One region of the Priestia sp. 53B2 genome, then DNA from elsewhere that is predicted to be linked to it. Evidence: riboswitches for the same ligand, from Rfam matches in the RefSeq annotation. Region 1 holds a riboswitch; each other region holds the start of a gene.
What was found. A riboswitch is a leader RNA that binds a small molecule or an ion and turns the genes downstream of it on or off. The one in region 1 is predicted to bind S-adenosylmethionine.
Positions count from the first base shown of each region.

Region 2: another riboswitch for S-adenosylmethionine. It lies ahead of metE (5-methyltetrahydropteroyltriglutamate--homocysteine S-methyltransferase); the one in region 1 lies ahead of ACN6NE_RS16975 (hypothetical protein).
Region 3: another riboswitch for S-adenosylmethionine. It lies ahead of ACN6NE_RS03595 (BMP family lipoprotein); the one in region 1 lies ahead of ACN6NE_RS16975 (hypothetical protein).
Region 4: another riboswitch for S-adenosylmethionine. It lies ahead of ACN6NE_RS04395 (hypothetical protein); the one in region 1 lies ahead of ACN6NE_RS16975 (hypothetical protein).

Region 1 is NZ_JBLZXA010000020.1:557,747-563,443, forward strand. It holds gene ACN6NE_RS16960 (M48 family metallopeptidase) at 1-334, opposite strand, end outside; gene ACN6NE_RS16965 (GNAT family N-acetyltransferase) at 1,033-1,539, shown strand; gene ACN6NE_RS16970 (amidohydrolase) at 1,587-2,741, shown strand; SAM riboswitch class I at 2,805-2,906, shown strand; gene ACN6NE_RS16975 (hypothetical protein) at 2,974-3,216, shown strand; gene ACN6NE_RS16980 (M20/M25/M40 family metallo-hydrolase) at 3,686-5,299, shown strand; gene ACN6NE_RS16985 (VOC family protein) at 5,318-5,697, opposite strand, start outside.
Region 2 is NZ_JBLZXA010000001.1:295,215-300,911, forward strand. It holds gene ACN6NE_RS01805 (GNAT family N-acetyltransferase) at 1-197, opposite strand, end outside; gene ACN6NE_RS01810 (acetate uptake transporter) at 342-959, opposite strand; gene metE (5-methyltetrahydropteroyltriglutamate--homocysteine S-methyltransferase) at 1,102-3,396, opposite strand; cobalamin riboswitch at 3,547-3,735, opposite strand; SAM riboswitch class I at 3,815-3,925, opposite strand; gene ACN6NE_RS01820 (hypothetical protein) at 4,006-4,257, opposite strand; gene ACN6NE_RS01825 (hypothetical protein) at 4,557-4,901, opposite strand; gene ACN6NE_RS01830 (metallophosphoesterase) at 5,049-5,423, opposite strand; gene ACN6NE_RS01835 (sugar porter family MFS transporter) at 5,682-5,697, opposite strand, start outside.
Region 3 is NZ_JBLZXA010000008.1:53,531-59,227, forward strand. It holds gene ACN6NE_RS03585 (ABC transporter permease) at 1-434, opposite strand, end outside; gene ACN6NE_RS03590 (ABC transporter ATP-binding protein) at 409-1,941, opposite strand; gene ACN6NE_RS03595 (BMP family lipoprotein) at 2,024-3,034, opposite strand; SAM riboswitch class I at 3,110-3,216, opposite strand; gene ACN6NE_RS03600 (hypothetical protein) at 3,549-3,707, shown strand; gene ACN6NE_RS03605 (YjgB family protein) at 4,130-4,702, shown strand; gene ACN6NE_RS03610 (GNAT family N-acetyltransferase) at 4,730-5,572, opposite strand; gene ACN6NE_RS03615 (cyclase family protein) at 5,569-5,697, opposite strand, start outside.
Region 4 is NZ_JBLZXA010000008.1:197,624-203,320, forward strand. It holds gene ACN6NE_RS04380 (TerD family protein) at 1-301, shown strand, start outside; gene alaP (alanine permease AlaP) at 372-1,775, opposite strand; gene ACN6NE_RS04390 (DUF1540 domain-containing protein) at 2,093-2,251, opposite strand; gene ACN6NE_RS04395 (hypothetical protein) at 2,353-2,691, opposite strand; SAM riboswitch class I at 2,761-2,862, opposite strand; gene ACN6NE_RS04400 (hypothetical protein) at 2,984-3,280, shown strand; gene ACN6NE_RS04405 (GNAT family N-acetyltransferase) at 3,293-3,739, opposite strand; gene ACN6NE_RS04410 (hypothetical protein) at 3,820-4,260, opposite strand; gene ACN6NE_RS04415 (glycosyltransferase family 2 protein) at 4,370-5,359, opposite strand; gene ACN6NE_RS04420 (DUF6044 family protein) at 5,372-5,697, opposite strand, start outside.

The DNA.
Region 1 (5,697 bases):
CTAGGTAAGGGAATTTGTCTCCCTCTTCAAAAGAACCAGTTTTAGCTGCAGAAGCTGCTGCTTTAGGAGCCTCTTTTTTAGCTGTTTCTTTTTTTACTGCTTCTTTCTTTGGAGCAGCTGGCTTTTCCTCAGCTGGCTGTGAACCGTTTAGTTGTTTTAAAATCCATGTTGCTTTGCGTGCGATGATTGAACGCACATTGTTTTCATTAAGACCTCTTGGGATAATAACTTTTACCCCTTCTTTGTCACAAATTTGCACCGTGATATCGGTTCTATTTGGAACGACTTCAATTTTGTAGTCAATTGTTTGATTGCCTGTTTGATACGTATACATAAAATTTTTCGTACTCCTTTCTACAAATCTTCATTTTATAAGCAAAGGTAGAGTTTGGTCAAATGAAAGAATAATCAGACAGTTATCAACTGCTGTTGCAGCGCCTTGCAGAATGATATGTATTCCAATATTTAGTGGAAAAGCGCCAATAATAATTGCTTCAATTTTTCTTTAGTTTTTACAAAAACATATAAAAATATGCCGATACTACTAATATAGATTAGACATTCTATGTCTTTAGATGGTATAGGGAATGAAAAATAAAAAAAGCGTTTAAAAGTTTACATGTGAAATGCTATATAGGATGGTCATAACACTTACTGTAATTGAAGTGACAAATTATTATCTTATTATGAAACAAGAGCAAGCAGCCTCGATTATGCTAGTGATTACATTTCTGTTTGCTTTTCTTACAACTACCGTGTTCTATTTTATCATACGTCGCACTATAATTGCGGTTGAAAATTTAACGAAAGTAATGAAAGGGGTTTCGTAAGGGGATTTATTGATATTTGTTCAGTATAATAAACTGTAAGTATTGGTTTTTATGATAGCTTTCATAGAAAGAGATAATGAAAATTGACACGTTATAAAAGCAGTTGTATAGTGAGTACGCAAGGCGGCAGTCTGTCTTTTTTAATTCTTAGTAAACTTATAAGTTAAATAAATATTTAAGCACTACATAAGGAGACGAAGAGATGAAAAATGAATTCCGTTTAGCAACAAATGACGACGCAGATAACTTATTGAACTTAACTCTACAAGCATATAAGCCTATTCGAGAGCTAGGCATTCCTTTCTTAGCAGCTACTGCTGATCTTGCCCTCGTTAAGAAAAATATTTCTCAAAACCTTTGCTATGTATATGAAGAAGATAAAAGAATCGCTGCAACTGTGTCTATACGAATGCCTTGGGGAGAACATCCAGGTCCGTTTGCTGTTCCGCACCTTTGGTGGTTTGCAGTATACCCGTCGTTTGCCAGGAAAGGCGTTGGATCTAAGCTGCTGCATCTAGTAGAGGAAGAGGTAATAAAAAATACGTTTAAATCACCAGGTGTGTCTTTAGGAACAGCAAAAGAACATCCTTGGTTAGTTGAGATGTATGAACGAAAAGGATATGTTCAAGCTAAAGAAAAGCACCTTGCAGAAGGTTATAAGACCGTGTTTCTTTATAAAAAATTCAATGAGGTACACTCTTCGTCGTAAAAGATAGAGAAGTGATACAAATTAAGAAATGTGAAAGAGTGATAAATATGACAGATCAATTACTACTAAATGAGTTAATAGACATACGCCGTGAGCTGCACCGGTTTCCAGAGCTTTCAATGAAAGAATATGAGACAACTAAACGTATTAAAAAGTGGTTAAAACACTATGAAATTTCTATAGCGGATGCATTCCCATTAGACGTAGGAGCAGTAGCAGAAATTGTGGGAGGAAAGCCGGGACCTACTATCGCTATTCGAGCTGATATTGATGCGCTGCCAATTGAAGAAAAAACCAATCTGCCATTTGCTTCTGAAGTGAACGGTGTTATGCACGCATGCGGCCATGATTTTCATACGGCTTCTATAATCGGAGCAGCCATTCTTCTTAAAGAGCGTCAGCAGGAGCTTTGCGGTACGGTTCGATTTATCTTTCAACCAGCCGAAGAAACAGCTTCTGGGGCAAAAATGCTAGTTGAAAAAGGTGTGCTCGAAGGAGTGGCAGCGATATTTGGGATGCATAACAAACCGGATCTTCCTGTAGGAACCATTGGTATCAAACCAGGACCTTTAATGGCAAGTGTTGATCGTTTTGAAATTGACGTCAAAGGAGTAGGAGGTCACGCGGGTATTCCTGAAAAAACAATAGATCCGATTGCTGCTGCTGGTCAAATTGTTACTAGTTTACAAACCATTGTCAGCCGTAATCTCAGCCCATTTCAAAATGTTGTTGTCAGCATAACTCAAATCCACGGAGGGAGCTCGTGGAACGTCATTCCTGACAAAGTAACGCTTGAAGGAACGGTGCGTACCTTTCAAGAAGAAGCGAGAGAAAAAATACCGGCTCTTATGAAACGAACTGCTGAAGGGATTGGTGCAGCTTTCGGGGCTTCAGTAGACGTTAAATGGTATCCATACCTTCCTGTAGTAAACAATGATGATACGCTGGAAAAACTGGCTATCAAAGCGGCAGAGGATCTTAGTTATCAAGTCGTAGAAGCTGAACAATCGCCTGGAGGAGAAGATTTTGCCGTATATCAGCAGCATGTATCAGGATTTTTTGTATGGATGGGTACAGCTGGAGAATATGAATGGCATCATCCTTCTTTTTCATTAAATGAAGAGGCATTACTTGTAGCAGCTTCTTATTTTGCTAATCTAAGCTTTCATTTTTTGAATTCATTCCATTACCCGAAAAATTAAAATATTTTTATTTTTCTATTTACGCGGATGGAATTATTTGATAAAATAAATTTCAAATTAAAAAAGTTATCACGAGTGGACGAGAGATCTGGCTCTTTGACTCCACAGCAACCTACGAATGTAAGGTGCTCCTACCAGCAAAGCATGTGCTTTGGGTGATAAAACGGGTGAAAAACTCATTTTGCATCAAAGCAAAATGAGTTTTTTTATTTTTCTAAAAGGAGAGGGTTTTATGAGTCATACAGCAGTTGCAGCACATACAGGAGAGAAAGCATTAAAGGAAGCAGTGAAATTATTAGGAAAGCATTATCAAGTAGCTTATCGCGAATTGGAAACATTTTATGAAATTGTGGTCGAAAACCATGTTCGTACATATGCTGTAGGCATAGATATTAAAGATGTACAAAAAGCAAATGAACTAGAAATTTATTCATCATGCTGTTCCAAGCTTGAGCGAGTAGGCTGTCTTTTATAGAAGAAGTCTACTCGCGCCTCTATTTTTTAAGTGTTTTTAAATAGAAAGCATGGTTTTTGACAAGCAAAGAATCTGGTGGGTATAATCAATACTCACTAGGTTTTAAAATTAATCATAAATTGTCGAAATTTTTACACAAATTAAAGGTTACATTCGAAATGAATTGTGGTATGTTATAAAACAAGAATATTTTATGAAAGGAGCATTGAAATGGAAATGTCTCTTGAACACGGAAACGATGCAGGAAGCGAACAGCTTATTGATCGTATCCTAGACTTTTTAGAAGATGACGAAAAGTAAAAAAAGAGTGTGCGGTGCTATCCCTAGCCGCGCACTCTTTTTTTATCATGTGCGTAAAGGCAGCGCCATACTATGATACATAAGGATAGAATGAAAGGGTCTCTGTCAAAGGGATTGACGAATGGTTTTGTTTGATAGAAAATTTAGAAAAAGGAAAGAGATGAAGGGTATGTCGAACAAAACATCTTTGTATCAAACAAAAGAACAGTTAAAAAAACTTGTAAGCGAATTGGTTTCTATACCTAGCGTGACAGGAACGATGGCAGAAGTGGAAATGGCTGAATCGATAGCGTCGTGTTTATTGAAGCTGCCTTACTTTCAAAAAAACGAGCAAGTCGAGCTTCATTCAACAGGAGACGGGCGATCGATTGTCACAGCTTTTGTTCAAGGGAAAAATACCAATAAAACAGTTGTACTAGTAAGTCATTACGATGTAGTGGATGTACAAGATTATGGACAGTGGAAAAAGGATGCTTTTCACGCTGATACATTAACGAGTACTTTTTATAATCATATGGAACAAGTTCCGGCGCATGTACAAAAAGATATGGTAAAAGGAGACTGGCTTTTTGGCCGAGGAACGATGGACATGAAAGCAGGCATTGCCCTGCATATCAGTATGGTTGAACGAGCATGCAACGGAGAGTTTGACGGAAACATCCTGCTGCTGTCGGTACCGGATGAAGAAGTAAATTCGCTTGGGATGAGAAAAGCAGTGCCTGTTCTTTTAGAACTTGCCCGCAAACATCAGCTGGATTTTTCTCTCATGCTAAATGCAGAACCAGTGTTCAGCCGTTATCCTGGAGATCAAACGAACTATGTGTACTCAGGATCGATTGGGAAGATCATGCCAAGCTTTTTGTGTTATGGAAAAGAAACTCATGTAGGGGAACCGCTAGCTGGTTTAAATGCTAATTTACTAGCTTCTTATTTAACAAAAGAAATAGAATTAAACGTTGATTTTTGCGAAAAAGTAAGAGATGAAACGAGTCCACCTCCTACGGTGCTGATACAAAAAGATTTAAAAGAAGAGTATTCAGTTCAAGTTCCGCACTCTGCCGTTGTATTATTTAATTTATTTATGTTAAACCGCTCTCTTAAAGAAGTAACAGATCTGCTGTTGAAATCGGCTGACAAAGCGGCTTTGAATGTAAAAAAACATTATAATAAAGCCGCTAGGCATTACGCTGCGGGAATGGAGGGTTCATCTCTTGACGTGAACGTATGGACGTATGAAGAACTTTATACTCATGCAGTCAAACAGCACGGTGAAAAATATGTGCAAGAAATGGAAGCAGCACTTTTAGCACAAGAGGATGATGACAGAAATAAAACCATTAAATTAGTAAACTCTTTAGCTGGTTTATGTAAAGAAGCAGCTCCGATGATGGTCTTATTTTTTACGCCGCCTTTTTATCCGGCCGTTTGTTCACATGATGATCCGTTTGTACAAGAGATTTTGTCAAACGTACAGGCAACTGCCAAAGAGCAATTCCAAGTGGAGCTAGTTGAACAAAGTTATTTTGGCGGAATTTCGGATTTAAGCTATGCCAGCCTGCAGCATCCGCTTCATACATTTAACACGTTAGTAGCAAATATGCCGCTATGGAATAAAGGGTATCATATCCCGCTAGAAGAGCTAGAGGAGCTGAAGATGCCGGTGCTGAACATTGGACCGCTGGGAAGAGATGCGCATCAATGGACCGAAAGATTAGATGTTCAGTATTCCTTTGAAATTTTGCCTCATTTCATTTATCAAGCTATAAAAGAAGCACAGAAATAAACATCCGTCGGCGGATGTTTATTTGTTGAATTTAAAAGAAGCTCCTTGTACGGTAATTTGTTGCGGTGTTAGAGCGTGATCCAATTCAACCAAAAATGGACGTTCTCCAACTTTTTTTAATGTATCATGGACAACACCTTGTGTTCCGCTGCAAAAAATAAGGTTTCCTCCATTGACATATAGTTTTTGACAACGTGCATCAAGTAAAGAGTCTTTGTAGCTTTCGCCAGACTGAACGTCCAGCAGTTTCGTCCACTTGCTGATGGATTCTTCGAGGTTATGTACAGCACAGTAAATATTTTTTAGCTGCAGCTGACCAGCTTGGTGGGAAGAAAGAGCCGCTAGCTTTGGCTTGCGTTTTTCTTCTGGTTCACCCCATTCAATAAAAAAAGGAAGAG
Region 2 (5,697 bases), on a different contig from region 1:
GGACCGTTCACATATCCGATTATTTCTTCATTTTCTTCGGCGATGATAAACGTATCAGGAATGGTGTTGATCCGCGTAATAAATGCATCTTTTGAGGCAGCTTCTTCAGGTGTAAAGCCTTTGTTTTCTAACGTAATTAATTGGTTTAAATCTTTTTCATCCACTTTTCTTATAATCATTGAAACGTTTCCTCTCATTATGTATTTCTCTTTTTTCTCTAAAAGCTTCTATTACATATAACTATCTCTTTCTACTATATATAAAAACGCCCAAACAAAAAAGGATTGACCTCTGCATCATACAGAATTCAATCCTACTTCGCTTTTTAATTAACGTCTTGATTATTTAATAAATGCACCAAATGGCTTGCCCACCGGAAGCACAACTCGACCGTAGTGAGTATTTAATACGGCCGCTGCAGATCCATAGAATGAAAACAGAGCAATCAATAGCTCCGATACTGCTGCTAATAAATGTGTGTATTCATATGCCACATCAAATGTACTTAGCGATAATCCAATGAATAAGAAATCAATTAACACAAAAATAATAAATAATACTTTATGAGTGCCCATTGCTCCAACTGTCATAAAAACGCTGAAAATCAAGTAGCCGACAAAAGCAAATGCGAGCTGCTTCGGATCCGCTTCTTTTGCGAGCGCTTCTCCAAATGCTCCAAGCTGAATAAGCCATGTCATAGCTACACCTAGCCAAAATAACCCGAAGGCACCAAAAGCAGTTGCGCCGAAGGTATTATTATGTTTGAAATCTTGCATAGACGCGATTAACTGCCCTATTCCGCCTAAAAAAATCGCCCATGGCAATACCAATGAAACACCATCGGTTACCCCAAGCTTTTGAAACGATGCAACAAGTGTCACCATGGCAAGTCCAAATAGACCTAGCGCTGATGGATCCGCTGTTACAATTTTAACGTGCTGCGTACTGTTGTTACTCATGTTGTACCTCCCTGATTTTAAAAACACCTTTAAAAAGATACAAAAATGTAGGGGAAGTGTCAATGGATATTTTTGGCCTTTTAAAATCCCATAAGACCAAGCAGTGTAGCGGTTACACTGCTTAGTCTTTAATTTCTTATCATTAAACGTTTTGTAATAAATTTTGTCTGGTTTGTTTTGCAGACTCAACCATCACTTTTAAAGCTTCAACCGTCTCGCTGATTCCTCTTGTTTTAAGGCCGCAGTCGGGATTAATCCAAAATAATGCAGGATCAAGTACCTGCAGAGCGCGGTCAATGTTTCGCTGAAGCTCTTCAAGCTTCGGTACGCGCGGGCTGTGGATATCATATACGCCAAGTCCGATTCCTTGATTGTACGTATGTTTTTCAAATGCATAAATTAATTCACCGTGGCTTTTAGATGTTTCAATAGAAATCACGTCGGCATCAAGCGCTTTGATCGCATCAATAATCTCTTCGAATTCTGAATAGCACATATGCGTGTGAATTTGCGTCTCGTTTTGCACCGATACCGTGGCTAGCTTGAACGCATACACCGCAGCATTTAAGTAGCTGTCCCAGTTTTCTCGTTTTAACGGCAATCCTTCACGAAGCGCCGGTTCATCTACTTGGATCATTGAAATGCCCTGACTTTCAAGTGCTTCTACTTCTTTTCTAAGAGCAAGCGCGATTTGATTTGCCACGTCGTAGCGCGGGATATCATCACGCACAAACGACCAGTTTAAAATCGTAATCGGCCCCGTCAGCATTCCTTTGACCGGCTTATTTGTTAGAGACTGTGCGTAGACCGTTTCTTTGATCGTCATCGCCTGCTCGTACGATACATCTCCGTAAATAAGCGGCGGCTTCACGCAGCGAGAACCGTAAGATTGTACCCAGCCAAACTTCGTAAACTGAAAGCCTCCTAATTTCTCACCGAAGTATTCGACCATGTCCGTACGCTCAAACTCTCCGTGCACAAGGACATCTAAGCCGATGTCTTCTTGAATTTTAATCCATTTTTTTATTTCCTCGTTAATGTACGCTTCATATGCTTCATCGCTTAACTCGCCTTTACGCCATTTTAGACGCTCTTTTCGCACTTCTTTTGTTTGCGGAAAGCTTCCAATTGTTGTCGTTGGAAGAAGCGGCAGTTGAAAAGCTTCTTGCTGAACGCGTTGACGTACGTCAAACGGCGCTTGACGCTCTGCTTTATAGCTGTGCAGCTGCTTCAGCTCTTTTTGTACGTCTTGATGATTTCGAAAAGATGATCCATTTAATGCTTGAATTGCCTGTTTGCTTACGTTTATTTCTTCTTCTATTTTTTCTTTTCCTTGCTGCACCGCTTTTGTTAACAGCGCAATTTCCTTTAGCTTTTCATCTGCAAAAGAGAGCGCATTTTTTAACACTGGCTCAATGGTTTCTTCATTTTTCACCGTAACAGGAACATGTAGTAGACTTGATGAAGGCTGCAGAATCAAACGGTCTTTTGATACAGCTTCTTCAATTTCACTGATTGTTAAAAGCTGTTCATCCAGATTCTCACGCCAAATGTTTCGTCCGTCAATCACTCCTGCTGCCAGCACTTTATCAGTCGGAAACCCATATTGATTAAGCGCCGTGAGATTTTCTCCTCGGTCATGCACAAAGTCTAAACCAATTCCATGAACGGGAAGAGAAACAACTTCTTGGTAATAATCAACGCTGTCAAAATACGTTTGCAAAATGACTTTTACATTCGGTGCCGCTTTTTTCAAAGCTTGATAGACTTCTTTGTACAGTGCGAGGTCTTCTTTTGATAGCGTTGTAGCTAAAACCGGCTCATCTATTTGTACCCACTCTACTCCTTCCGCTTGCAGCTCCGCTAAGATAGTCACATAAAGAGGAACAAATTGTTCAACTACTTCTTTAAACTCACTTTTTTTATATCCTTTTGACAGCTTCACAAATGTTACTGGACCTAAAATCACAGGCTTGCCTTCAATATTCAGCTTCTGTTTTGCTTCTTTGTAAAATTGAAGCGGGCGATTTTCTACAAGGGACGGCGTACATTCCTCAAGCTCTGGTACGATGTAGTGATAATTTGTGTTAAACCATTTTGTCATCGTAGAGGCTACCGCACCTTTTGTTCCTCGCGCGATGTCAAAATACGTTTCAAGCGATACTGGTCCTCCGTCATAATCAAAGCGCTTTGGCACTAGACCAAACATAGCGGCTGTATCTAACACATGATCGTATAAGCTAAAATCACCGACTGGAATTAATTCAATTCCTGCATCACGCTGTTTTTTTAGATGTGCTAGACGAAGAGCTTCAATTTCCTGCAGAAAGATATCTTTCTCTAGCTTTCCTGCCCAAAACTGCTCAAGCGCTTTTTTCCATTCTCGTTTTTCACCAATTCTTGGATAACCTAAGTTTGAACTTTTTACACTGCTCATTTTTTCCACTCCCTGTATATTTTTTTATCGATAAACTAAAAAATCTCTCTTTTCGAAATGAAAAGAGAGATGATACGCATACTTAACTAAAGTTGAGATAGCCTGTTTTTCCCAACACGTATTCCTCACTCCTCTCTATATCCCGTAGAGCTTAAGTGCATACAACAGGCAGGTCTCCTGACTTAGGTTCATCGCTTCCTATCCCTTCCCATTTCAACATGAAACAGTGGTTAATAAGTTGCTCCCCATTACAGTGGCGGGACCGCGCCGGCTTTTCACCGGTCTTCCCTTTTAAGCTGCGTATATTCGTTACACAGCACCTGATGCATTTTTATAAAATTGTTCATTCAAAACATATTCACATAAAATAAAAAGCCTCTCTATCACGAATAGAGAGGCATAGTATCTATGAAATCCTCTCTTATTTTCCAAAGCTGTACGCTTTGCAGGATGTAGCACCTTTTCAACAAGAATGTTAAATGGTTGCCGGGCTTCACAGGGCCAGTCCCTCCGCCTCTCTCAATAAGAGTTTTAATTATTTATAATATTTTGAATGTAGAGTCATCTTAACACCTTACATTTATGTTGTCAAAAGAAATTTCAAAAAAATTAGTTTTCAGGAGGCGTTGACGCTAATTTTTGCCTTAACAATTTGTAATCATCTTTTCGATGTGTTTCGATTAAATCTTTTGCTCCTTGGTGATAGCCTGAAGAATAAATGTACTCTACCGCCGTTTCAATAAGCTTTCTTTTTTCTTCGGCACACTCCCGATCCATTAAGGGGAACAGTCTACCTAAAAGGTCATTTAAATCCTCCTTGATAAAACGATCAAGTCCTTCTTGCATCTTTTCGTTTGCCATGATTGCTCCTCCATTTGCTGTGTATGTTCTAAGCCTTTATAAACAGGCATTTCACTGTAAATTTTAAGATAAAGTTAAGTCATTAAACAGTATATCAAGTGAATGTTTTTCTTTAATTACATATGTAATACAAATATATGACAAATATAGAGAATATATCATCATTCATTATCTATTATAACGTTTGACTTAGCCTTCTGCTACAAGGTTTCTTTAAACATTATGCATAATCTTCCAAAAGTCTGGCTGTGAATCACGGGCACGCTTTTGGCTAAACCTAGCTTTCTACTTTCTTGTTTTTACAAACAATTTCTTCGAGGTCGTCCAAAATCCTTCCAAAGAAGAGGACCTAAAATGTCGTATCTGCTTACAAAAAACTCCGTAAAATTATAATTATTTAAAATTAAAGGCAGCTCAAAATCAAGGGGAGCACCGGCGCCTCCTGACAATACAAAATCAGTGCCTCTTCCAAGCGTAAACGTCCCGTTTCTATTTTTTCTAATAAACTGTTCGTCATATGCATGCACGTGGCTAACGAGCACTTTTTTCACGCGGTGCAAGTCAAAAAATTGCTGACTTTGAGGAGTCGTTACAGGAAACCCTTCAAGGTTTGACCACCGGCCAATATTTGGCTGCGCATGCATGGCTACAACGGTATTACGAGGAGCATCCTCTAGCTGCTGCTCTAAATAATTAAGCTCTTTATCTGTAAATCCATATATTTTATTCTTGGGACTGATGACATTATTTAATGCGATGCACCGGAAGTTGAAGATAGGAATATCAATGATTCAGTGTACTTTTCCGATAGTAGCTCTGAAGTTTTCGAGATTGCTTTCATCAAGGTACAGTTCATCATGATTCCCTACGCATACAAACATAGGAATGTTTGGTGCGATTTTTTCAACAACCTTAACAAAGTGCTCCAAGTACTCTTTTTTCCCTGTATAGACGGTGTCTCCCCCATGAATAATAAACAGCGGGTCCAATTCCACCGCCTTTTTTAATACAAGCTCAAATTCACCGCTCATCGTGAAACAATTATCGTTTGGTCCGTCACCTCTGCTGTCACCCATAAAAACAAAGTTAAATGGATCTCTCGGATTTAATTGTTTAATTCTTTGCTTTAATAACTTTTCAGAACGTTCATGAAGCGTCAAATTCATCAACTAGTTAATCCCCCTATTACTAAATAAATTCAGTTAAAAGTAAACAAGCTTACTTATTTATATGAGAATTTGTTGATGAAGGTCACTACCTTCTTGTAAGCAGAACGCACATTTAAATTAGTTTCCATAGCCTATCTATCCTTTCATTTTGTTAAGCACTGATAGGGCAACATAAAAGCTAGAATCCTCCTAATCTAAAAAAGAACCCCTTGCTGAGATAGCAAAGGGTTCTTACAAGTAGAGCGTTCACCATAATCAAACGTACTTATTA
Region 3 (5,697 bases), on a different contig from region 1:
AAAAGCGTCGAAATGACGAGTTGAATTTTAAACGCGCCTTCCATCCAGCCTGCTAAAACAGAAAGCAAACCTCCTGCCACAACAGCAGCTGCAATAGCCGCTATAAGCTTGACTATCCCTGGAGCTGGCAGGTAATAAGCGACAATTGCTGCGCTAATCGCTCCAACCACCATCTGTCCTTCTCCCCCTAAATTAAACACACCTGCTCTAAAAGCAAACCCGACACCTAACGCAATTAAAAGAATAGGCGTAGCGCGAGCCAACGTAGTAGTGAAGAAATAAAAATTACCAAACGCTCCATTCCAGAGCTCTGTATATGTTTGAAGAACTGAACCACCTGTTAAGGAAATAATAATGCCTCCTATTGCTAAGCCAAAAATGACTGCAATAACCGGCTGGATTAATGATTTAAGAAGTTTCTGCAACTGTATCACCTTCTACCGTTCCTCCTGCCATTAATATGCTTAGTTTCTCTTCCGTTGCTTCTTTCCTTGTAAGCTCTCCAACAATGCTGCCTTCGTACATAACTAAAATTCGATCTGATAGTGAGATAATCTCCGACAGTTCCGAAGACACAAGTAAAATAGCAGATCCATTATTCCGTTTTTGAATCAAAGCATCATGAATACGTTCCATTGCCCCGATATCCACTCCTCGCGTTGGTTCAGCAGCAAGTAGAAAAGAAGTGTTTTGCCCAAGCTCTCTGGCAACAATCAATTTTTGCAGATTTCCCCCTGACAGTTCTCCAGCTTTTTGCTTAGATGAAGTGGCTTTAATCGAAAATTCATTTATCCATTCCTCCACGCTCGACTTGAATATCTTTCTTTTCAACCAGCCCATCTTCGAGTAGGAAGCTTTATACTGATAGCCCATTAGTGCATTTTCTTCGATCGTATCGTCCTTAGAGGCTCCCCACATATAGCGGTCTTCTGGAATATGAGCGATTCCTGCCTCTCTTCTTTCACGCACAGATCGCCCTGTAAGATCTTCATCTCCAAGTTTAATACTTCCGCTATCTGTTTCTACTAATCCAGCAATTGTTTGAAGCAGCTCCGATTGTCCATTTCCCGAAACGCCTGCAATACCGACAATTTCGCCTGCAGAAACGTGAAGAGACACATTTTGCAGTACATTTTTTTGTCCTTTTCCTTTTAAAAAGAGATTTTGTACGTTTAAATGAGAGGTACCTTGTGATGGTATTCTTGCAGGACGCTCTTTTAATTCTCGCCCTACCATCAGCCTGGCTAGGTGGTGAGCATTGGTATCTTCTTTATTTGTGACGCCGGCTACTTTACCATTTCGAAGAACCGTAATGCGGTCCGCTACTTCCATCACTTCTTGCAGCTTATGTGTAATAATAATGATACTTTTACCTTGAGAAGCTAAAAAACGGATTGTTTTTAATAGTTCCTTCACTTCATGAGGAGTAAGAACGGCGGTAGGCTCGTCTAAAATAATGATTTCTGCTCCTTGATACAGCACTTTTAAAATTTCAATTTTTTGCTGTTCTCCAATTGAGCAATGTTTTACTTTCTTATGAACATCTACTGAAATTTGATAGGTTTGGGTTAATTGCTGTACATCTGCTTTCGCCTGCCTTCTATTAAAAAAGAGGCCTTTCTTTGGCTCATGCCCCAAGACAATGTTTTCAGCCACTGTAAAATGAGGAAAAACCATAAAATGCTGATGCACCATGCCTATTCCATTTTTGATCGCATCTGCAGGAGATGAAAACGAGACGGTTTTCCCATGTAGCTGAATACTTCCTGAACTCGGCTTTTCCATTCCGTAAAGCATTCTCATCAACGTCGTTTTTCCAGCGCCATTTTCTCCAACCAGCGCGTGGACCTCGCCTTTTTTCAGTTTAAAGGACACGTTATCATTTGCTAAAAATGAACCGTATTTCTTCGTCAAATTCGTTAACTGCAGCAGCTCACTCATTCTATTCATTGCTCCTTTCCCCATTAGGATTTTTTCAAAAATAAGAAAGAGAAGCCAGCCTTACTCGACTTCTCTTTTCAACTCACTTTGCTAACGGATCTTTTACCACTGTTTTTCCATCAATAATCGAATCTTTAATTTCTTTTAATTGTTCAATTACATCTTGCCCTACAAAGTCATTAAGAGGCGTCTTGCTGTCTTGAGTCACATACGTTAACCCAACACCTTTTTCTTTTAAGCCGTATGTCACTACGCCCGATTTAAATTTGTCATTTGCCAGTGCTTCTACCGTTTCATAAGCTGCCGCATCAGATCCTTTTAACTGCGATAAAACGATATGCTCAGGATCTACTTCCGTGCGGTCAATATCTTGGCCTGCCGTATAAAAACCCTTTTCTTTTGCTGCTTCAAATACACCCAAGTCGCCTACCGCTGAAGCTCCGGCGATAAAGTCAGCTCCTTTTGAAGCCTGTAAAATAGCAAGTTCTTTTGCTTTAGCTGGATCGGAGAAGCTTCCAACATAGTTTACTAGAAACTCTGCTTTTGGATTTGTTGATTGTAATCCTTCTTTAAAACTTACCGTCCATTTTTTTAATAATGGAATATCATCAGCTGCAACCATTCCTACTTTATTCGTTTTTGTAACCAATCCTGCCGCTGCTCCTAATAGATATGAAGCTTCTTGTTCACGGAATACAACGCTTCTTACATTTGGTAAATCGACCACTGTATCAATAATCGCAAATTGACGCTGCGGGTTTTCTTGAGCTACTTTTTTCAACGCATCTTCGGATTCAAAAGAAGATGTAATAATCAAGTCATAGTTTTCTGCTACGGCAGCACGCAAGTTACTTTCAATGGCTGCTTGATCCGTAGACTCAATTGTCTTTACATCAATGTTATACTTCTTCCCAGCGCGTTTTGCTCCATCATCCATTTGTTGAAAAAACGGGTTAACCCCAATCTTTTCAGGTAAAACAAGAGCAATTCGCTTCTTTCCTTCCTCTTCGCTTCCACTACTTTTTGTGCTTTTGGACTGACAGCCAGTTACGAGTAGTACAAGCGCAACTGCTAAAATAAGAAATCTCTTCATTTAACTTACTCCCCCTATAATATAAAAAAAGCTCTTCCTTTATAAAAAGGAAGAGCTCGTTAACCAAACGTCTCTTCCTCATCTTCAAGAACATACTGTTCTTAAGGATTTGGCACCATTCTGTCATAGACAGCGGTTGCCGGGTTTCACAGGGCCAGTCCCTCCACCTCTCTTGATAAGGAAAACAATAGCTATTTGTTTTATGTAATATAGTCAATATTAATAGTTTTTTAACAATTGTCAATATTATTTTTCTTTTTCACGCAAAAAAACTTTAAAAACAGATAGGATTATACGGTTTTAGTCTACTAAAATACAGATCAATCTTCTAAATTAATCATCGTATTCCTTCCTCCTAGCAAAGCGCTTACGGTAAGTCTGCTAGTCTTCTAGAAGGGTCATGTGTAGCAGAGCACTTTTATTATATCTCTTTTGTTAATCCACTATCGATTGAAATCACTTCACCAAGAATGTTAGACTTTTCCTCAGCGATATTTTTTAAGAGGTGTTAACGTTGAAATTGATAAAAGAATTATCTGGAGTAGCCCTTGGATTCATTATCGCTTTGGCGGTATCAAAAATATTTTTTGATACCCCAACCAATGTTGAAATCGTAGTTATTTTTATTACTAGTATTGCAGTAACAGGGATAGCAAGAGCAAAACTAAGGTAAGATAATCTAACTAAAAAACACCACCTTGTATTCATAGGGTGGTGTTTTCTTTTAGTTGCTTTAGTATATAGTAATCTCGGTTAATACCTAATATTTTATAATGAATTAGAATCCTCTCTATATTACGTTTTTTACCTAATAAAGGAATAGAAACCAATCTTTTCACCTATGATAAATGAATTGTTTTTTACTTTTTACTTTAACTGACGTTTACATTCTAAAAGACGTGTTAAATTATATATATCAGTTACCAACTCAACTAAGACTCCTTGACTACTCCCACAAGGGTTCACCTATGCGGATGCTGCCTGCCCCGCAAGGGAGGGCGGCAAACGCTTAGGTCTAGCAGCTCCGACCCACCTGCCCTTTAGGTGGGCCAGAGTTGCTAAATCCATATATACTAAGGAGGAAAAATTGTAAAAATGAAACAGCGATTATCAAAAGCAGCTGCTGCTGCAACGATTACAGGAATTGCTGCTTTTGGATTTGCTCCTGTCGCTCAGTTTGATACACCAACACATGCAGCTACCTCTCAAGAAACAAGCAGTCAAACAGCTGTAAAAAACATTAATGAAATTTATAATGCGGCGGTGCAAGGTGAAGTGCCACGCTTAACAGCAGACTTAAAAATTGGTAAAAGCCTTCGTCAAGATGTCCGTGATCAGTTCGGTCCGCCGCCTGAAGGTTCATCAAACAACTTTGACTACTATCATGCGGAAATGGGTCACCCTGGATATGCATTTGGCTATGACCAAAATAACGTCATTAACGAAATCCGCTATTTTGGTACAAATGTAGAGCGTCAAACAAATCTAGGCTCCATCACGCAAGCTAACTTAAAGAAAGAATTAGGTCAGCCGAACTTTACAAGTAAAGTAAAAGGTGATGGTGCGACTCAAACAAAGTACACGTATCATGCCGGCGCCTATGATCTTGAATTTATTTTTGACGATACCAAAACGTTAAATCACGTAAACTTAGTTGAAAAGCCTTAAGTAATAGAAAAAGTAGCAGACAGCCTGCTACTTTTTTTCATGAAATAAAACCAATGCTGAATCGGCTACGTGTTCATACCCAATCTCCATATAAATCTTGTTAGACGTAGGATTTGTCATATCTGTGTATAGACTTGTTGTTTGAAACCCTTCGTCTAGCATAAGCTGAGAAAGTGCGGACACACAGCTTGAGGCATAGCCTTTTTTACGTGCTTCAAGAGGCGTGTACACATAGTTAATCGTAATATTATGAGCTGTTGGACGCGCGGCATTTGCCATGGATACGTACTTGCCATTCACTTCCCATAAAAATAACCGTCCTGCTTTAATAAAAGCTTCTCCTGTTTTGACAGCTTGTTCTTTCGATATAGGCTCCCCAATGATATACATAAACTCTCGAACCCACTCCGTTACGAGCGAAAGGTGCTCCAACCTTGCTTTTACCAGCATTCCTTCAGCATCCGCAGCTTTTTTTATTTTGTCTAACCGGTAAATACGCTGATCCATTTTCAAAGAAGCTTCTTGATTTTTTAGCGTTGCTAGTTTTTGAGAAAGATATAAAACTGTTTGTCTTTCTCCAACTAAGCCCGGTATGTCGATTTCTTGTAACAGCTCCGCCGCTTCGCTTAGTTCACGCTCCGTTAGCTTCTGTATTTGAGACAGGATGATTTGCTTAGGATGGGTTTGCAGTAATACTAGCGCAACACAGCTGTCTTTTAAAATAACACCCATAAAATTTGGTTTGCTGCTTTCATTTAAGCTGTGTAAAATGCCAAGCGCTAAGTTATGAAGAATTTCATTTTTCGCTAAAAGCGGTTCTACATGGTTTTTAAACTCCTGCACTTCTATATATCTATGTAACTGGATCATTTTCTTTCTACCTCGGCAAATGCTCTTACCGGAAACGTTCCAACTCCTTTTATTTTAGGAGGCACGGCGTAAAATAAAAAGGACTCCGTTAGTTGATCTAAGTGACATAAGTGTTCAGCAATTAC
Region 4 (5,697 bases), on a different contig from region 1:
CACTATCTCCATCCCTTTAATTTTTGATTTACAAGAGCGGAAATTAATCTGGACGGATATTTCGCTGCATCATCATGTTGAATTTGAAAATAATCTTGAACAAAACAATGGATCTGTCTCTCTTATGGGAAAAGCCATGACAAAGCTGTTGAAGCCAACGCTTTATGATCTTTTTTCATTTCACGCACAAGCTAGAGGAATACTTGTCCATGACAAACAAAAAGCTGACACTATTTATTCGCTTGATGAAGGTATTACTCCTTATGATATTGAAACAATTATTGAAACCTACCTAAACTAATTATTTATAGGAAATTAAGAACAAATAAAATAAAAGAAAAGACCTCTTTCCAAGAAAGAGGTCTTTTCTTTTATTTCACTAGCTTTTGCTCAGCTGCAGCTGAACCTTGACTTCGTTTATGAAATCCTTTTGCGTAGTACGCGATAATAAGACCGATAAACCATAATGGTCCGATGACAACTGCAATTCTTGTATCTGGATTATATGCCATCAGAACCACCACCAGCGCTAGGAACGCAAGTGACACATAAGATGTTAACGGAAATAAAGGCATTTTATATTTCAGCTTTGCCTCTTCACCTTTTTTTAACGTTTTGCGATACTTAATTTGAGAAAGTAAAATAATTCCCCATGTCCAAATCGCACCGAATGTTGCAATGCTTGTTACCCACGTAAATACTTTGGCAGGCACAATGTAGTTTAACGCTACTCCGACTAATAGCGCACCCGCTGATGCTAAAACAGCTTTTCCCGGTACGCCGCCTTTTGTAAGCTGGCCGTATCCTTTTGGTGCTTCTCCGTGCTCTGCTAAGTTAAACAGCATACGGCCTGTACTAAAAATACCGCTGTTACAAGAAGAAAGAGCTGCTGTTAGCACGACAAAGTTAATGATACCAGCCGCCGCTGGAATGCCGATTTTTTCAAATGTTAATACAAACGGGCTTCCCTGTGAACCAATTTCTTGCCACGGATAAATCGACATAATGACAAATAACGCACCGACGTAGAAAATCAGAATACGCCAAAAGACAGAATCAATCGCTCTTGCTAGAGATTTTTCGGGATTTTTCACTTCTCCCGCGGTAACGCCGATCATTTCAATTCCTAAATACGCAAACATGACCATTTGCAGCGACAGCAAAATACCTTTGAATCCGTTCGGGAACAGTCCACCATTGTCCCACAAGTTTTTGATACCAGTCGCAACGCCGCCGTTGCCGATTCCAAACACAATCATTAATAATCCAACGGCAATCATTAATACAATCGCTAAAATTTTAATAAGTGCAAACCAAAATTCCAGTTCACCATATGCCTTAACAGCTAAGAAGTTAACCGTTGTCATGATGACAAGCGCCGATAAAGCCCAAATCCAGTTTGGTACATCCGGATACCAATACCCCATATAAATACCAACGGCTGTAATTTCAGCCATACATGTTACAACCCATAAAAACCAGTAGTTCCAACCTGTTAAATAACCAGCAAGCGGCCCTAAGTAGTCGCGTGCGTACTTGCTGAATGAACCTGCAACAGGTTTTTGAATCGCCATTTCTCCAAGTGCTCTCATAATAAAAAACATAATCATTCCGCTAAATCCGTACGCCAATAATATTCCTGGTCCTGCTAATTTAATAGCAGATGCAGATCCAAGAAACAGTCCTACCCCTATGGCTGCTCCTAAGGACATCAGCGTCACATGTCTTTCTTCTAACCCGCGTTTCAATTCTTTCCCCTGAGTTTTCCCCTGCATAAACGTCTCCCCTTTTTCCAATCTGTCAAAACGAGATGAACACAGCCTTTTTTGTTAGCGCTTTCATATAAGTTTGTGCTAAAAGACAGCTAGGCTGTATATTTGTATTCTATCACCTTTCTCTCACTTTTCTTTTGTCGAAAAACAAAAAAATTATCTTATCATTTTGTTTAAACGCACAATTAGACATAGGCCCTGCTTTTTTAATATGTATTTATTATTGCACTTAAGTAATAGTATTTTTTAAAAATAGAAAAACGCCGACTCAACTCCGTCAGCGCATCGTTCATTTTATGCTTTTTTATAAAAACTAGCATTTATCTCGCGGGTTCAAAAGTTTTACAGCCAGGTTCTTCCATTCCAGAAACATGGTGACTACTTTCAGGACTCACAACGTAAATGGACTCTGCACTGCATTTATTTCCGGATTTCCAATACATGCACTCATTCACTTCACATAATACACCTTGGGCCACGGTTATCCCTCCTTTTCTTGTCTTATCTATTTACTACCCGAAATATAGCACTTCTAACATTTTCACGTAAAAAAAACCGCTTGTTTATCAAGCAGATTTTTTTATTGCGTGTGTTCAACATACTGTTTTTTAGCTAAATATAACTCACGGCTCAGCGTGATCCGTCTTTCTCTCAAGCGGCTTAATTTAGCCTGAAATTGTTCGTTAGTTGGTTCTTCTTGAATCAAGCGATACGTAAAAGAAATATCTTCATTTAACTGTTTAAAATCTTCCCATATCTCTTGAACGAGTGCAGATTGTTTGTCTTCAAATGAGCGATTTTGCCTCGTTTTTAGGACCGCTAAAATTTCATGCTGCCACGTTTCGTCTTTTATTTCTTTGGCTAATAAGTATAGATCTAAATAATCATCAGTGCTTAACGCTGTTTGTCTATTGTTCAATGTCCTCACCTTTTCTATACGAAATGTTTCTTCCTAAGAAGAGGATTTCATCATAGAAAAAGATTCCTCTTCTTATCTGTCAGAGCTAGGCTATGCTGGAATTAGCACCATTCAATAATTGTGGTTGCTGAGGCTTCAAAGGGCCAGTCCCTCCACCTCTCTAGATAAGAATATTCCGTTTTTAAATTATTTCTGACTATTCTAATATGTTTTATAAGTTACGTCAATAGCTTTTCAATAAAAAGAAAAAAGAAGTAAAATATGGTATGCTTTCATAAAGGATGGTGAGCACATGAAACGATATCTGTTATCTGCTTTTTTGGGAAGCTTGCTGCTGCTTCTTACTATTGCTTTTTCATCTACTTTCCATATTGCAATTGTCAAAACAACGGGAAGCATTGGAGGGATTATTTTAGCAGCGGCAGCTTTGATTATGAACGCGCTTGAAGATCCCCCCTCCTCAGACAATATAGGTGGAGGAGCCGTTGAAGTACTAGATAAAGGCTCTGTTTGGGCTACTTATTTACTTTTACTTTCATTACCAAACCTCATCGCATGTATAACATCTTATGTTTTATGGACTCGCTGACATTCACTAACGTTACGGACATTTTACCACCTGCAGGCTCATTGATATTTGTTTATCTACAAATCCAAGTTCACGATACACATGCTGTGCAAAATTCCCAGCATGAACGCTGAGTCTGATTTCACGGTACCCTTTGATAGACAATTCATCAATTGCTTTTTGCATTAACGGCTTGGCTAGACCTTGCCCGCGGTATTCTGGTACAACATATAATTCGTAAATAAAGCCAATTTCTTCTTTTGAAAAGAAGTCGGCAGATGGGCCGACAAGAACCCAGCCTGCGAGTTTATTTTCTTGTCTCGAAACTAAATAATAACAGCCTTTTTCAAGGGCACTACCAACTAGTTCATTTACGCGTTCAGTTGACGGATGAAACTGCTTCATTGTTCCTTCAAACAGCGCACCAGCAGATTTCGTTCGAATTTCCTGTAATTCTTCTTCAGTAGCTTTTACAATCATTACGATCTCTCCTTTCGTGTTCGTTTTCCACATGCAGAGATAAATTCCTGCAAAAAAAGTCTTCGCCTAAGCGAAGACTTTTATTTAAATTCAAATTGCTCTTGATGATTACCTTGTTCGTCCGTCCAGTTGATCATGATGTCTAAACCTGCCGCTTTTCCAGGAACAGCAAAATTCGCATAGCGAAAACGCTGACCGCTTTTGCTTAAGTTAGACCTTTCAATAGGAGAAAACAAGCTGTATTTCGCCTTATTTTTTCCTTCGTGTCGAAAAGCTTGGACCTGCACGCGCTCTACGTCTTTTCCAATGTTTTCAACGGTTAATCCATATGTATGATAGACGTTATTTTTCCACTTTAGCTGATTATCTCCCGTCATGCTCGCTTTTGTCAGTTCAACCGACCATTGTTCAGATGATTTCTTCATTGGAAGCTTCTCAATCGAAAGAGCGCTGACATGAATGGCTGCAAAAGCAAGCCAAACAAAACAAAAAGTGCTGACTGTATAAAATAGTCTTTTCATAGATTTTGATCTCCTTAGAAATTTTAGTAGTAGCATTTCCTGTTAACTTAAAAATTATGATAAACGCTTTAACAAAAAAAGCCTCTCCATTTAGGAGAAGCTTCTTAAATTAATGCATAAGCAAATCTTTGTGTTTGTCTAATGAGTGTTTTGTATATAAATCTCTTTCAATCGCATATTTAGGACGCTGTTTCACTTCGTTGAAAATTTTGCCAATGTATTCTCCGACAAGACCCATTCCCATTAGCTGCAGGCCGCCTACAAGCCAAATTGATAAAATAAGAGACGTCCAGCCGATTTGCGTATGATCTAAATATTTTTGAATCAGCGCATAAATACCAAACGCAATACTAAAGAGAAAAGAAGCTCCTCCAAGCAGCGTTAATAAGCGTATCGGCGCTACGCTAAAAGATGTAATCCCATCAAATGCAAAAGCAAGCATTTTCTTTAACGGATATTTTGATTCGCCCGCCATCCGTTCTTTTCGGTCATATGTGACTTCCGTGGAGCGAAATCCTACTAATGGTACAAGGCCTCGTAAAAAAACGTTTCCTTCTTTATATTTCATGAGTTCGCCAAGAGCACGTTTGCTCATGAGACGAAAATCAGCGTGATTTTGAACGAGCTGAATTCCTAGCTTATTCATAAAACGGTAAAACCCTACTGCCGTGGTTCGTTTAAAAAATGTATCGGTTTCTCTGCTGTCTCGAACACCATATACGACTTCATACCCGAGCCAATATTTCTCCACAAAAGTACGAATGACGCTGATATCATCTTGCAAATCTGCGTCAATGGAAATGACGCAGTCAGATTGCTTATGGGCTGCTTCTAGTCCTGCGAGCAAAGCATTTTGATGTCCTACATTTCGCGCTAGCTTTAACCCTTTTACAAACAAATTGCTGCAGCTTTCTTTTTCAATAAGCGACCACGTGCTGTCTTTGCTCCCATCGTCTACAAATAAAATGGTACTTTCACTTGATACAAAACGTTCATTTATCAGTTCTTTTACTACAGTAGTTAATTGAAAAGATGTTTCTGTGAATACTTCTTCTTCGTTGTAACATGGAACAACAATCGTTAAAATAGGTCTGTTCATGTTATTGCCCCCTTACTTTGCTTCATATACATACACTTTCCAAGCGGACTGTTTATCGGTAAACGCTTTTAAAAAGTGCAAACCGTCGCTTTCAGCATTTTCGATTGGCACGGCTGAAAAGATATAGCGACCGCCCATTTTTTTAAATTGGCTGATATTAAGCTGCAAATGACGGATTTTTTTCGTTGAGTCTTTTCGGTAATCATATTTTTTCCCTAGCTTGCTAACAAACACATAGCAGCGGTTGCCCCAGTGATCATAGTAGCTTTCTAACTTTTTATTTTTATCAAGCTCTTTGGCAATGATTTTACGAAACTCATGTTTATACGTTAACGGAT